3 regions of the Klebsiella terrigena genome follow, and region 1 is predicted to be linked to each of the others. Evidence: predicted binding sites of a transcription regulator. Region 1 holds the regulator's gene; each other region holds the start of a gene.
What was found. The regulator LexA, encoded in region 1, represses DNA repair genes until DNA is damaged. The targets are predictions, from matches to a motif close to TNCTGTATGTACATACAGNA.
Positions count from the first base shown of each region.

Region 1 (4,760 bases):
ATCGGCGGCGATGCTGTTTACCGTCGGCGTCAGCCAGGACGGGCGAATGGCTTCGATAGGATCGATAGATTCGCGCCACTCCGGCACGTGCTGGTTGAGATAGGTCATCAGCGGCAGCGGTTCGCCGAAGTTAACGTACCCCTGGCCGAGGTTACGCAGCTTGCTCAGGCCGCGCAGCATCTGCGGCAGGCTCTCTTTCTCTTTCGTCGCGCCGCGCAGCTCTTTGGCGTAGGTTCCGACTTCCATCACGTGCTCGTAGCCGATGTAGATGGGAACCAGCGTGATTGGCCGGGTGCCGCCGCGCAGCATCGCCTGAATAGTCATCGACAGGGTGCCGGTTTTCGGGTCCAGCAGGCGCCCGGTACGGGAGCGTCCGCCCTCGACGAAGTACTCCACCGAGTAGCCACGGCTGAACAGCTCGCCAAGATATTCGCGGAATACCGTTGAGTAGAGCTTGTTGCCCTTAAACGTACGGCGAATAAAGAACGCGCCGCCGCGGCGGAAAATCGGCCCTGCTGGCCAGAAGTTGAGGTTGATGCCGGCGGCGATATGCGGCGGTACCAGCCCCTGGTGGTAGAGCACGTACGAGAGCAGCAGGTAGTCCATATGGCTACGGTGGCACGGAACGTAGACGATCTCGTGCCCTTCATGCGCCAGCTGCCGCACGCGCTCGGCGTTGTGAACGTTAATGCCCTGATACAGCCGGTTCCAGGTAAAGCCCAGCACGCGGTCGGTCAGGCGAATCATCTCGTAGGAGAAGTTGGCGGCGATCTCTTCCATCAGCGCGATGGCGTTTTGCTGCGCCTTCTCGTGGGAGATTTTCTTGCTGCGGGCTTCGTCTTCCACCGCACGGGCGATGGCTTTTGACGCCAGCAGCTTGTTGAACAGATCCTGACGAGCGGGCAGGCGCGGGCCGACGGCGGCCAGGCGCTGGCGGGCGAAGTGCATACGCGCCACGCGGGCCAGCTTCTGGGCGATGGTTTTGTCGGTTCCGTGCTCGGACGCCATTCGGCGTAGCGACACCGGCGGCGAGAAGCGCACGAAGCTGTCGCGGCCCAGCCACAGCACGGCGAAGAATTTCTGAATACCATTAAGCATGCGCAGCGGCGGATTGAGCTCGCCTTTTTCGCGCCCGGGCGCACGACCAAACATCACCGACACCGGCACCATTTGCACATCGAGGTCAGGGTGGTTGCGGTGCAGATCCAGGTAGTCGTGGAACAGCTTGATGGACTCTTCTTTCGGCGTGTAGTAGGTAAATACGCGCGGGCCGCCATGGATGAAGACGTAGCGGGGCAGCAGGGTGCCGTCGATTTCGAGCGGCTCGAGCGGATCGGCTAAATCGTGCTCCAGGCACTGCGCGCGCAGCGTCAGCAGGTCTGCCTTCGAGTTATAGGGCAGAACGTACATAATCGGACGCGAGGTATCCAGTCCTAATTCCTGAGCAGGCTCTGCGGGAATAGACTTGCTTTTTACCAGCAGCCGTAATGGTAAATTAAGTAATTTATAGTAAATTCGTTGCCAGCCGGACATAAACGATGTGAAGCCTCTGGTTAATCATGCAAATGCGCGGCAAGAATAACAGAAAGTGCGCAAAATTTCCGTCGCCACGCGGCAAACGCGTACACTCATTGACGTCATTTACATAAAAAGGTTCTTTTGATGGCCAATAATACCACCGGGTTAACCCGAATCATTAAAGCAGCAGGGTATTCCTGGAAAGGTTTTCGTGCGGCATGGATAAATGAGGCCGCCTTTCGTCAGGAAGGGATCGCCACCGTTATTGCCATTGCGATCGCCTGCTGGTTGGATGTTGACGCCGTGACGCGCGTGCTGCTGATAGGCTCGGTCCTGTTAGTGATGATAGTCGAAATTCTTAATAGCGCGATTGAGGCGGTGGTGGACCGGATTGGCTCCGAGCACCATGAGCTTTCCGGACGGGCGAAGGATATGGGCTCTGCGGCGGTCTTTCTGGCGATCGTCATCGCGCTGATCGTCTGGGTTACGCTGCTGTGGTCGCACTATCGCTAAGCGCCGCTAGCATCAGGCTATCGGGTTTGCCGTCCACCGCCCCGGTTTAGCGTCCGTGGGCCGGAGGCCGGCGAGCCTCCCTCCACGCGTTTTTTTGTCTCGCGTGGAGCCGCAGCGCCTCGCCACCATCCCCTCTGCGTTAACCGGCTCCGGCGGGCATCAAAACAAAAGAATCTCCTGATTTATGTGTGAAATTTGATTCCAAAATCACCGTTAGCTGTATATACTCACAGCATAACTGTATATACACCCAGGGGGCGGAATGAAAGCGTTAACGACCAGGCAGCAAGAGGTGTTTGATCTCATCAGGGATCATATCAGCCAGACGGGCATGCCGCCGACGCGTGCGGAAATTGCTCAGCGCTTGGGGTTCCGTTCCCCAAACGCGGCGGAAGAACATCTGAAAGCGCTGGCGCGTAAAGGCGCAATCGAGATCATTTCCGGTGCCTCCCGCGGTATTCGTCTGCTGACTGAAGAAGAGCCCGGCCTGCCGCTGATTGGCCGCGTCGCTGCCGGCGAGCCGCTGCTGGCGCAGCAGCACATCGAAGGCCACTTCCAGGTCGACCCGGCAATGTTCAAGCCGAGCGCGGACTTCCTGCTGCGCGTCAGCGGTATGTCGATGAAAGACATCGGTATTCTGGACGGCGATCTGCTGGCGGTACACAAAACGCAGGATGTGCGCAACGGGCAGGTTGTGGTCGCACGCATCGATGAAGAAGTGACGGTTAAACGCCTTAAAAAGCAGGGTAACGTCGTCGAACTTCTGCCGGAAAACAGCGAGTTTTCACCGATCGTGGTGAACCTACGCGAGCAAAGCTTTACCATTGAAGGTCTGGCCGTCGGCGTCATCCGCAACGGCGAGTGGCTGTAAGCGCCTTCTCTAACGCAGCATCGTCTGATGCATGATGCTGCGCTATCTCTCCTCGCTCAGGCTTTCCCCCATGTTTTTTAATGCTGCTGATAAGGCCCTGTGGCGCCTGGCGCTACCGATGATTTTCTCCAATATCACCGTCCCGCTGCTGGGCCTGGTGGATACTGCGGTCATCGGCCATCTTGATAGCCCGGTTTATCTGGGCGGCGTGGCGGTCGGCGCGACGGCGACCAGCTTCCTGTTCATGCTGCTGCTCTTTCTGCGAATGAGTACCACCGGCCTGACGGCGCAGGCGTTTGGCGCAAAGGATCCCGTTCGCCTGGCGCGCGCGCTGGTGCAGCCGCTTGGCCTGGCGCTGGCCGCCGGTCTGCTGATCGTTGTGTTTCGTATTCCGCTCATTAACCTCGCGCTGCATATCGTCGGCGGCAGCGAAGCGGTGCTGGAGCAGGCCCGGCGTTTCCTGGAGATCCGCTGGCTGAGCGCTCCGGCATCGTTAGCTAACCTGGTGCTGCTTGGCTGGCTGCTGGGCGTCCAGTATGCCCGCGCGCCGGTGATCCTGCTGATTGTCGGCAACCTGCTGAATATTGTCCTCGATCTGTGGCTGGTGATGGGTCTGCACATGAACGTGCAGGGCGCGGCGCTGGCGACGGTGAGCGCCGAATACGCCACCTTTATCATTGGTCTGCTGATGGTGAAACGCGTGCTGACGCTGCGCGGCGTGTCGTTCGCTATGCTCAAGGGCGCCTGGCGCGGCGACATCCGGCGGCTGCTGGCCCTCAACCGCGACATCATGCTGCGTTCGCTGCTGCTGCAGCTCTGCTTCGGGGCGGTGACCGTGTTCGGTGCGCGTCTGGGAGGCGATATCGTGGCGGTGAACGCCATTCTGATGACCATGCTAACCTTCACCGCCTATGCGCTGGATGGCTTTGCCTACGCCGTGGAGGCCCACTCCGGGCAGGCCTACGGCGCGCGCGACGGCAGCAAGCTGCTGGAGGTATGGCGGGCCGCCTGTCGACAGTCCGGCATGGTCGCGCTGGCGTTTGCGCTGATCTACAGCGTGGCGGGCGAGCAGATTATCGCTCTGCTGACCTCAATACCTTCGCTCCAGCAGCTCGCCGACCGCTATCTGTGGTGGCAGATGATTCTGCCGACGATCGGCGTCTGGTGCTATCTGCTGGACGGGATGTTTATCGGCGCGACGCGCGGCAGCGAAATGCGTAACAGCATGGCGGTGGCCGCCTTGGGCTTTGCCTTAACCCTGCTGACGCTGCCGGTGCTCGGTAACCACGGACTGTGGCTGGCGCTGGCGGTGTTCCTGGCGCTGCGGGGCCTGTCGCTGGCGCTGATCTGGCGGCGGCACTGGCAGCGTGGAACCTGGTTTTCATAACGTGTTTTGTCGTAAAGATGGTTAAAGATTCCGAATAATAAAATTAACTCAGAATTCTCATCTATAGTTAATCATACGTCCGGCACACAGCGGGCTGTTAACTCACCGAACGATGAGGATTGAATTATGAATAAAGACGAAATCGGCGGTAACTGGAAACAGTTAAAAGGTAAGGCCAAAGAGCAATGGGGCAAGCTTACCGACGATGATATGACCGTCATCGAGGGCAAGCGCGACCAGCTGGTCGGTAGAATCCAGGAGCGTTACGGCTACGCTAAAGATCAGGCAGAGAAAGAAGTGTCTGACTGGGAAACCAAAAATGACTATCGCTGGTAGCGATCGGACATAAAGCGTTAACCCTTTGTTTTAACGCATTGTTATTGCCTGCCCGAACGGTACAAGGACGTACGAAAATCCCCTGATTCCCGCTGCGGCTAACGCCTCAGCGGGCTTTCTTTTTAATCTGGATGG
Region 1 covers NZ_CP050508.1:5,266,270-5,271,029, reverse strand. The annotation lists gene plsB (glycerol-3-phosphate 1-O-acyltransferase PlsB) at 1-1,533, opposite strand, end outside; gene HCK03_RS24710 (diacylglycerol kinase) at 1,663-2,031, shown strand; gene lexA (transcriptional repressor LexA) at 2,294-2,902, shown strand; gene dinF (MATE family efflux transporter DinF) at 2,973-4,289, shown strand; gene HCK03_RS24695 (CsbD family protein) at 4,416-4,625, shown strand; gene zur (zinc uptake transcriptional repressor Zur) at 4,732-4,760, opposite strand, start outside.

Region 2 (4,760 bases), 690 kb from region 1:
AGTGCGGTCTGTTCAAGAAGCCGTACCCGGATATGGATATGGTTTCCATTGGGCCGACCATTACCGGACCACACTCTCCGGACGAACAGGTTCATATCGAGAGCGTTGGCCAGTACTGGACCCTGCTGACTGAACTGCTGAAAGCCATTCCGGCAAAATAAGCGGCCAGCCGCAGGTTTGATCTCTCCGGGTTCTCCCGGATGCGGGCGGCGGCCTCGTCGCCCGCGAATCTACACCGGCCACAAACCGCTCCCTACCTCACCTTCTCCATGCGGTAGTTAATAAACGTCTCTCCCCGCGCGGCCACCCGCTGCTCTTCAACGACCGTGAAGCCATGACGCGCAAAGCAGGCCCTGGCCGTGATGCTGGCCTCAACCGTCAGCGTCCCCTGCGGAATTTGCCTGAATAGCTCTGCGAGCAACGCCCCGGCAATTCCCTGACGGGCGCGCTCGGGAGCGACAAACAGGAGATCGATATCGCTGCCGATGGCGCTAATAAAGCCGACCGGCTGCCGGTCAATCACCGCCACCAGCACCCGCGAGTCGCGCATTTTTTGCCGCCAGCGCGCCTCATCAACCTGCGCCCAGGCGGCAATTTGCCGTGGCGAATAGTCGCGGCTGGCGGTCTGCCGAATCGCGCGCAGGAAGATGGCGCACAGCGCGGAAAAATCGTCATCCTGGTAATCTCTTATCTGCAGCATTGCTATAGTCCCAGAACCAGCTGCCGCTCCAGCTGGGGATCGAGTAACGTAACGTGCAGCCCCACCAGCCGCACCCCGCGGCCGCCGCGCCGTTCATGCCAGGCTTTGTAGGCCGTGGCGAGCAAATCATCTTTACTCAAGCGCGGCCAGACGTGCTCCTGGGTGGTGAGCTGAAAATCATTAAACTTGAGCTTTACCCCCTGACGGGCAATCAGCAGATCCGGTTTAACCTTGAGCAGCCGCCGCTCCAGCTCCTGGTAGAGGCTCTCGATAATCGCCTCACAGTCGCCCCACTGGTGAATATCCTCCACCAGCGTACGCTCGACGCCCACCGATTTACGCTGTCGCGTGTTGTTGATTTCCCGCTCGTCGATGCCCTGGCTTCTCTCCCATAGGATCCGACCAAATTTGCCGAAGCGCTTGAGCAGCATCGCCAGATCGCTTTTCTGCACATCTTCGCAGGTGCGCAGCCCCATATTTTCCAGCTTAGCCGCGGAGACTTTCCCCACGCCGGGTATTTTCGCCAGCGGCAGGGTTCTGACGAACTCGGCAACCTGGTGCGGCGCAATCACAAACTGGCCGTTGGGTTTATTGAGATCGGAGGCGATTTTGGCGAGAAACTTCACCGGGGCGATACCGGCGGAAGCGGTCAGCTGCAGCTCATGGTGAATGGTCTGGCGGATCTCTTCGGCCATCAGCGTCGCCGAGCCCTGGCAGTGGACGCTGTCGGTGACGTCAAGATAGGCCTCATCAAGCGAGAGGGGTTCAATCAGCGAGGTGTAGCGTGAAAAGATTTCCCGGATATGGGCCGATGCCTCTTTATAGGCGTCAAAGCGCCCCGGCAGCAGCGTCAGGTGCGGGCAAAGCTTAAGCGCCATCGCCGTTGGCATGGCGCTACGCACGCCAAACTTACGCGCCGGATAGTTGGCGGTACTGATGACGCCCCGCTGGACCCGGCTGCCGCCGATGGCGATGGGAATATCCCGCAACGCCGGGTTATCTCGCATTTCAACCGCGGCAAAGAAGCAGTCCATATCAACATGGATGATTTTGCGCATAGCTAGCCCTCACTGACCACTGGACAAGTATACAGCATAATTCTGCGCAATGAGAAGAGAGGGAAGCCAAAATGCGCTGAGGACAAACCCCGGCGTCGCTGAGCGCGGCCGGGGTTATGAGACAGGCGGGGAGAGGTTACAGGATCCGTTCCTGCTTACGCTGCGCTTCGCGCGCCAGGCGTTTTTTGCGCGCATCGCACGGCTCCGGGCAGTCGCAGACCTTTTCCAGACCCAGCGAGGCGATCCCACCGCAGCTTCCCTGCAGGCTTTTGCGCTTCACCAGATACCCCAGCGACATCCCCAGAATCACCAGGGCGAAAATCACAAAGGTGGCGAAAAACAGAGTCCACATCATCAGCCTCCAAAATCATCCAGCATGATATTGTCATCCTCGACGCCGAGATCCTTGAGCATTTTAATCACCGCGGCGTTCATCACCGGCGGCCCGCACATGTAAAACTCGCAGTCCTCCGGCGCCGGGTGATCGCGCAGATAGTTCTCATATAGCACATTGTGGATGAAGCCGGTGTGACCATCCCAGCTATCTTCCGGCAGCGGATCGGACAGCGCCACGTGGAAGGTAAAGTTAGGATTTTCCCGCGCCAGCTGTTCGAATTCATCGTCGTAGAACATTTCGCGCAGCGATCGCGCGCCGTACCAGAAGCTGATTTTACGCCCGCTGTGCAGCCGCTTGAGCTGATCGAAAATATGAGAACGCATCGGCGCCATGCCGGCCCCGCCGCCGATAAAGACCATTTCAGCGTCGGTATCTTTGGCAAAGAATTCGCCAAACGGCCCGGAGATGGTCACCCTGTCGCCGGCCTTTAGCGACCAGATATAGGACGACATAATGCCCGGCGGCGCGTCCGGTACCTTCGGCGGCGGCGTGGCAATACGCACGTTGAGCATGATAATGCCCTTCTCGTCCGGGTAGTTAGCCATCGAGTAGGCGCGCAGGGTCGGCTCTTTTACCTCGGAGACGTAGCGGAACAGGTCAAACTTATCCCAGTCGGCGCGGTACTCGTCCGGGACGTCAAAATCGGCGTAGGCGATCTTATGCGACGGGCACTCGATCTGGATATACCCGCCGGCGCGGAACGGCACGACTTCGCCGTCCGGCACGCGCAGCTTCAGCTCTTTGATAAACGTCGCTTTGTTATCATTAGAGATAACGTCACATTGCCATTTTTTGACGCCGAAGATCTCTTCCGGTAGCTCAATCTTCATGTCCTGCTTTACCGCCACCTGGCAGGCCAGACGGCAGCCCTCTTTCGCCTCGCGCCGGGAGATATGGGAAAGCTCGGTCGGCAGGATATCGCCACCGCCCTCTTTTATCGTCACCCGACACTGGCCGCACGAGCCGCCGCCGCCGCAGGCGGAAGAGACAAAAATGCCGTTGTTGGAGAGGGTGTTAAGCAGCTTATCGCCGGCAGGGGTGCGTATTTGCCTGTCCGCCTCGTTATTAATTTCAATGACCACGTCACCGGCGTTAACCAGCTTTGAACGCGCGGCGAGGATCAGCCCCGAGAGCACCAGCACGATCAGGGTGAACATCACGACGCCAAGAATAATTTCCATACTTTCCGCCCTTATAGCTGCACACCGGAGAATGACATAAAGCCCAGCGCCATCAGTCCCGTGGTAATAAAGGTGATCCCTAACCCGCGCAGACCCGCGGGCACGTTGGCATATTTCATTCTTTCCCGGATGCCCGCCAGGGCGACAATCGCCAGCGTCCAGCCGATGCCGGAACCGAAGCCGTAGACAATGGACTCCGTGAAGTTGTAGTCACGCTGCACCATGAAGGAGACGCCGCCAAAAATCGCGCAGTGCACGGCAATCAGCGGCAGGAAGATCCCCAGCGCGTGATGTAACGCCGGGAAATACTTATCGAGGATCATCTCGAGGATCTGCACCAGCGCGGCGATAACCCCAATGAAGGTAATAAAGTTGAGGAAGCTTAAATCAACGCCCTCCGCCAGCGCCCCGTCGCGCAGCACCAGGTTATAGATCAGGTTATTGATCGGCACCGCCAAACCAAGCACGATGGTGACCGTCAGGCCGAGACCAAAGGCGGTAGAGACCTTTTTCGAGACCGCAAGGAAGGTACACATCCCGAGGAAGAAGGCCAGCGCCATGTTTTCTACGAATACGGCGCGGACAAACAGACTGATATAGTGAGCCGTCATCGTTTACTCCTTTTCCTGCTGTTCCGGCTTCCAGCTGCGCAGCGCCCAAATCAGCAAACCGATAATGAAGAACGCGCTCGGCGCCAGCAGGAACAAGCCGTTTGGCTGATACCAGCCGCCGTTTTGCACGGTCTCAAGGACGGTCATCCCAAACAGCTTGCCGCTGCCGATAAGCTCGCGCAGAAAGCCGACAATAATCAGAATGGCGCCATAGCCCAGACCGTTACCAATGCCGTCAATAAAGCTGGCCAGCGGCGGTGACTTCATGGCGAACCCTTCCGCCCGCCCCATCACGATGCAGTTGGTGATGATAAGCCCGACGAATACCGACAGTTGTCTGGAGGTCTCATAGGCAAAGGCGCGCAGCAGCTGGTCCACCACGATCACCAGCGAGGCGACGATCGTCATCTGCACGATAATGCGCACGCTGTTGGGAATATGGTGGCGGATCATCGAGATAAACATGCTGGAGAAGGCCGTCACCAGCGTGACCGCGACGGTCATCACCAGCGCGGTTTCCAGCTTAGTGGTCACCGCCAGCGCCGAGCAGACCCCCAGCACCTGCAGCGTAATGGGGTTATTAGCCAGCAGCGGCCCCACCAGCACGCGCTTCATCTCTTTCGTATCGCCTGCTTCAGCCATTATTCAGCTCTCCATCACGCACTCTTTTCAGAAACGGGCCGAAGCCCAGCTCGCCCATCCAGAAATCAAAGCTATGCTGCACGCCGTTGGAGGTCAGCGTCGCCCCGGACAGGCCGTCGACGGCATGGATATCTCCCGGGTGCGCCCCGCCCTTCACCACCTTCAGCGCCG
Region 2 covers NZ_CP050508.1:4,574,867-4,579,626, forward strand. The annotation lists gene pepD (cytosol nonspecific dipeptidase) at 1-161, shown strand, start outside; gene HCK03_RS21465 (GNAT family N-acetyltransferase) at 254-697, opposite strand; gene dinB (DNA polymerase IV) at 703-1,758, opposite strand; gene nqrM ((Na+)-NQR maturation NqrM) at 1,895-2,110, opposite strand; gene nqrF (NADH:ubiquinone reductase (Na(+)-transporting) subunit F) at 2,113-3,336, opposite strand; gene nqrE (NADH:ubiquinone reductase (Na(+)-transporting) subunit E) at 3,348-3,947, opposite strand; gene HCK03_RS21490 (NADH:ubiquinone reductase (Na(+)-transporting) subunit D) at 3,951-4,589, opposite strand; gene HCK03_RS21495 (Na(+)-translocating NADH-quinone reductase subunit C) at 4,582-4,760, opposite strand, start outside.
Region 2: dinB (DNA polymerase IV) is a predicted target of LexA. The motif match lies at 1,776-1,795, and genes of this name have one in related genera.

Region 3 (4,760 bases), 2.8 Mb from region 1:
TCGAAAAAATCCATATTTTCTTTATGTGGAAAGATATTCTTTCATTAATTTCCGATCATCACAATAACGATTGCTCTGTCTTATTTTTCACCAATGATAACAAAAGCTTTACAGTCGAACTTAAGCATTCTTTGCAATATAGTGAAATTGAGAGCCTATCTAACGCATCTCTTAAATATGAAATTATAAAGGAATTGTTCGACACAATAAAAATCAAAGACTTGCATAAAAGCGAGCGAAAACTTGTTATACGCTCGGCTATAAACGAAGTATTTAAGGCAAATAGCCTATTTAATTTCCTTGACTTACTTAACTCGACTGAGCACATTAGAAAAAAATATGACGAACTTTATGAGGTTTACACAAAGAGGTTTTCTGTAAATAAAATACTCAATGAACTCGATGAGAAAAATCTTGAGTTCACAAGTAAGATTAATGAATTTATATCATCTAACCAGACAAAAGCATTGACTATTCCCGGTGCGCTAATAGCAGCAGGTGGCTTAGTTAAGGCTAATGAAACAACCGAAGCAATATTAATTATCGTTGGGCTTTGGATGATAAAAAGAGTCAATTACATTTCCGTTGAGATATTCAATGAAACATTCGACAACTTACGTTTTCGGGTGGAGTCTGCTTTCGATAAGTATTTAAAGTTTGAAGAAAACAAAGAAATCAAAGATAGCGCAGACAGTATAAAGAGTAGCATTATAAGGCTGATCGATAAAGCTAAAAATAGGATGAGAACTGTTAAACATCTCGCATCAGCCATGTTTTATGGAGGCCTTATTTACGTTGGATATAAACAGTTCCCTGCATTTTTTGAAAAGTCGACAGTAAATCTATTCTATTTTTTATGCCATACACTGAGCAAGCATTGCTAGACAACCGTCAATGAATCCCATAGCCATTTGAAGTTCCTTGCGAATAGTTCCATCACAACATTTTCTTTTTTTCGCAATCGTTCTTAGCGAAACGCCAACAACGAAGTGAGCGATTATCAGCTCGTACTCTTCAGGTTTGTGCTTCTTCAATCGAGCAACACAACCATCAATCATGATCCCTTCGTCATCATCGCACTGTAGACGTGATTTTTTGCCATGTGGCAGTAGGCCTTTAAATCCTGCAGCGATTGGCTGCCAGTCAACGCCGTTACCGTCAGCTGCAGCCCACGCGCCCCAACGGTCTAATACTTCGTACATATCACGCATTGTTGTGTGCTCCTGTTTTATTCATGCTGTCGCTAATTTGCGTGCCCTGGGGGCTGAAGTGTTTGAGTGATGCTTCGAGTTTCATGCTTTCAGTAGCCCCTCTTTTTTCCATAAGGCCAAAGTCCTGAGCACACCTTCGGCATGCATCAGGCGCAATTCGTCGTAGGTGTAATCGGTGGTATTCTTTCTGCCGTCGATCAGGTCATGACACCCGCAGCAGGCTATTGCCGCTTGGGTATCATCAGGTTTGCACCCGGTACCACACGTTCCCGCCAGACGGTAATGCGCGAGAACACTGGTTTCCGGGTTGCCGTTGCAGTACCCGGGTATCCGCACGGTACATTCGCGGCCACGAGCCGCTTTGCGAAGGTTTGCCATAATCACCCCCACATCCGATTACGCCAGCGGGAATCCGGCCGCGGAGGGTTCTTGTCCTCAACCAGCTGCGCGCTGACGGTCCAGGTAATAAGGTCTGGGTTTAAACTGCGTTCAACCTTGATGCCCCGCTGCCGGTATTTAGCCACCAGCTCGTCTGCCTGGGCTGTTGTGCATTCGGTATGTGCGAACCATGATTTCTTCATAGTCCTCACCCCGCGAAGCTCAGTAACTGGTTTGCGGCGTTCTCGACTTCCATCTGGCTGTTGAATGAACGGGAGAGTATCCAGCGCCAGAGAACATCCAACGACGCCTTGTACAATTCATGGAATTCGGTGTCGTCCATGCTGGAGAAAGAAATGCTACGGGGATGTTTTTTTAGCGTTCCGTCTGGCAGTTGTATGGCGTCATAATGCCCTGCCTCGACAATGACCCACGTCCGATAGGCGTCAAAAGATTTACAGATGCTGATGCTGCCGGCGCGTTTCTCGGCTACGCGATCGAGGTATTGTTCTGCGGCATCAAGAAGGGCTGATTCGTTACCGCCATAGGCGGCTAGAAAACTGGCGTAGCCATACACAAGCTTGCGCTCATTGGATGAGATCGCTCCGCCGGTAGGTTCCCAGTAGTCAAAGCCGAGATTGAGTAAAGCAAAGTAGCGGCGATGAAACGCCGGGTTGCGGACGAGTTTATAGTCGGCTTCCAGGACGGCGCCGAGCCTGCATTTTGATTGCAGAAATTCGCTGGTCTCCTGCGTGGCGGGGATCAGTATGCCTTGTGACTGCTTTATTAGGTGCAAATGCGCCATCGTGATTCTCCGGTGGCGCTGCAATACTCCGATGCCGTTGTTCAGGCGGCAAATTGATTATGGCAAGTTTATATATGCCGGGTCAATTATCCCAGCTTCAATAGACAATTCTACAAACTCTTCGATGGTAGCTAGAAATTGCTTTTCGCTGATCTTTTCAAGGACGATAACCTGGTCACCATTGCATTTTATTCGGTATTCGCCACCTTTTTTGATTATACGAATGGCCTCTTCAATATCCATCGCCCCTCCCCGAGCTACATTCAGACTAAAAAGATGTCTGGCAGCTGCATCTGAGGGAAACGCTGTATGCGATGCTCTGACAAAAATGCCTGCTACCAACTAAAGCCAATTCAGTAAAACCAGTCGTCGGCGCTTTCCCACGTTTCCTGCAGAATCTCTTCTATCGTTTCTCTATCGCCATCAATACCACCCAAAACACTCAGACTATCAGCCCCGGAGCGACGTACTGATAATTTGCAGTCCTCATACTTCTGGCTGAACCGCCGCAGCAGTTCAGCTTCAAGGGCAGGCTCAGCACCATCTGGCAACACCTTCTTGCGGTCGATTGTGATTTCAATTCTCATAGTAACCTCGACATCGATATACTGTATAAATAAACAGTACACCCATGCCGATAAATGTTCAATATCTTAAGAGAACGAATTGTTAACTTTTCTATCAGTAGTTGCATAAAAAAACCCGCCGTAGCGGGTTGAATTGACAAGGTTTATTTTTTGTTACGGCCGGACGTATCGAAGTAGTACGCGTCACTGGCTCGTGGTATCTGGAGCCTTGATCCACATTTGTAGCGCACTCACATTCCGTAAAATGTAAGAGAGTAAAGTCCGCTCCTGGCACACAGCAGACAAACACGTGACGCTGTAGGTCTCCTGAGAGCGAAAAGCGGACGCCCGCAAAGCATTAACAGGCGTCCGATATTTTGAAGTGGGCAGATTACTTAACCCGTTTCCCCATTTCGTCAATGACTTTCTCGCCATCCTCTTTGGTAAACACTCCTTTCTGACCTTCCGGTAGAATATCCAACACTATTTCTGAAGGGCGGCAAAGACGAGTGCCAAGCGGCGTAACGACTACCGGCCGATTAATCAGGATCGGGTGTTGAAGCATGAAATCAATCAACTGCTCATCACTAAATTTCTCTTCATCAAGACCCAACTGCTCATAGGGTTCGACGTTCTTACGCAGCAATGCACGTACTCCAATACCCATATCTGAAATCAGTTTGATAAGTTCATCACGAGTCGGGGGAGTATCGAGATAATAAATAATGGTTGGTTCGTTACCGCTGTTACGGATCATCTCCAGCGTGTTACGTGAGGTCCCACAGGCCGGATTGTGATAGATGGTAATGTTGCTCATATCTGTATCTCATTACAAAGTGACGGAGAGCCGTAACGCCAGCGCGGCCAGAGTGACAAACAGCACGGGCAGAGTCATGATTATGCCCGTGCGGAAGTAATACCCCCAGGTGATGGTCATGTTTTTCTGTGCCAACACATGAAGCCATAACAGGGTTGCCAGACTGCCTATCGGGGTGATTTTAGGACCTAAATCGCAGCCAATCACATTGGCATAAATCATCGCCTCTCTGGCTATGCCGGACGCAGTGCTCCCGTCTATAGACAATGCGCCAATGAGTACCGTCGGCATATTGTTCATCACAGACGCCAGGAACGCAGTCAGGAAGCCGGTACCGAACGTAGCAGCCCATAAACCTTTGTCTGCCAGCATATTGAGTACGGCTGAAAGAGACTCAGTCAGTCCAGCGTTACGCAGGCCGTAGACGACCAGATACATACCCAGCGAGAAAATCACTATCTGCCAGGGCGCACCGCGCAGCACTTTCCCGGTATTTATGGCATGACCACGCTTTGCTACCACGAAAAGCACCGCAGCCCCAACTGCTGCTATCGCACTTACAGGGATCCCCAGCGGCTCCAGAACAAAGAAACCGGTCAGCAAGAACAGTAAAACAACCCAGCCCGCCCTGAACGTCGCTGGATCTTTAATCGCGCTGGCAGGCGTTTTGAGCAGTGAAACGTCATATCTGGCCGGAATATCGCGGCGGAAGAAGAGATGGAGCATGGCCAGTGTTGCAGCGATGGCCGCAAGGTTCACAGGGACCATCACGGAGGCGTACTGCGTAAAGCCCAGATCGAAGAAATCCGCCGAGACAATATTCACCAGGTTGGAAACTATCAGCGGCAGGCTGGCGGTATCGGCAATAAATCCCGCAGCCATAACAAAGGCCAGCGTCGTCGCCTGGCTGAACCCCAGTGCGAGCAGCATTGCAATCACAATTGGCGTCAGTATCAGCGCGGCACCGTCGTTAGCAAACAGAG
Region 3 covers NZ_CP050508.1:2,464,405-2,469,164, reverse strand. The annotation lists gene HCK03_RS11640 (hypothetical protein) at 1-884, shown strand, start outside; gene HCK03_RS11635 (antiterminator Q family protein) at 855-1,211, opposite strand; gene HCK03_RS11630 (DUF1364 domain-containing protein) at 1,293-1,589, opposite strand; gene HCK03_RS26330 (hypothetical protein) at 1,592-1,792, opposite strand; gene HCK03_RS11625 (DUF1367 family protein) at 1,798-2,394, opposite strand; gene HCK03_RS11620 (hypothetical protein) at 2,452-2,637, opposite strand; gene HCK03_RS11615 (DinI-like family protein) at 2,748-2,981, opposite strand; gene arsC (glutaredoxin-dependent arsenate reductase) at 3,352-3,777, opposite strand; gene HCK03_RS11605 (arsenic transporter) at 3,790-4,760, opposite strand, start outside.
Region 3: HCK03_RS11615 (DinI-like family protein) is a predicted target of LexA. The motif match lies at 3,001-3,020, and genes of this name have one in related genera.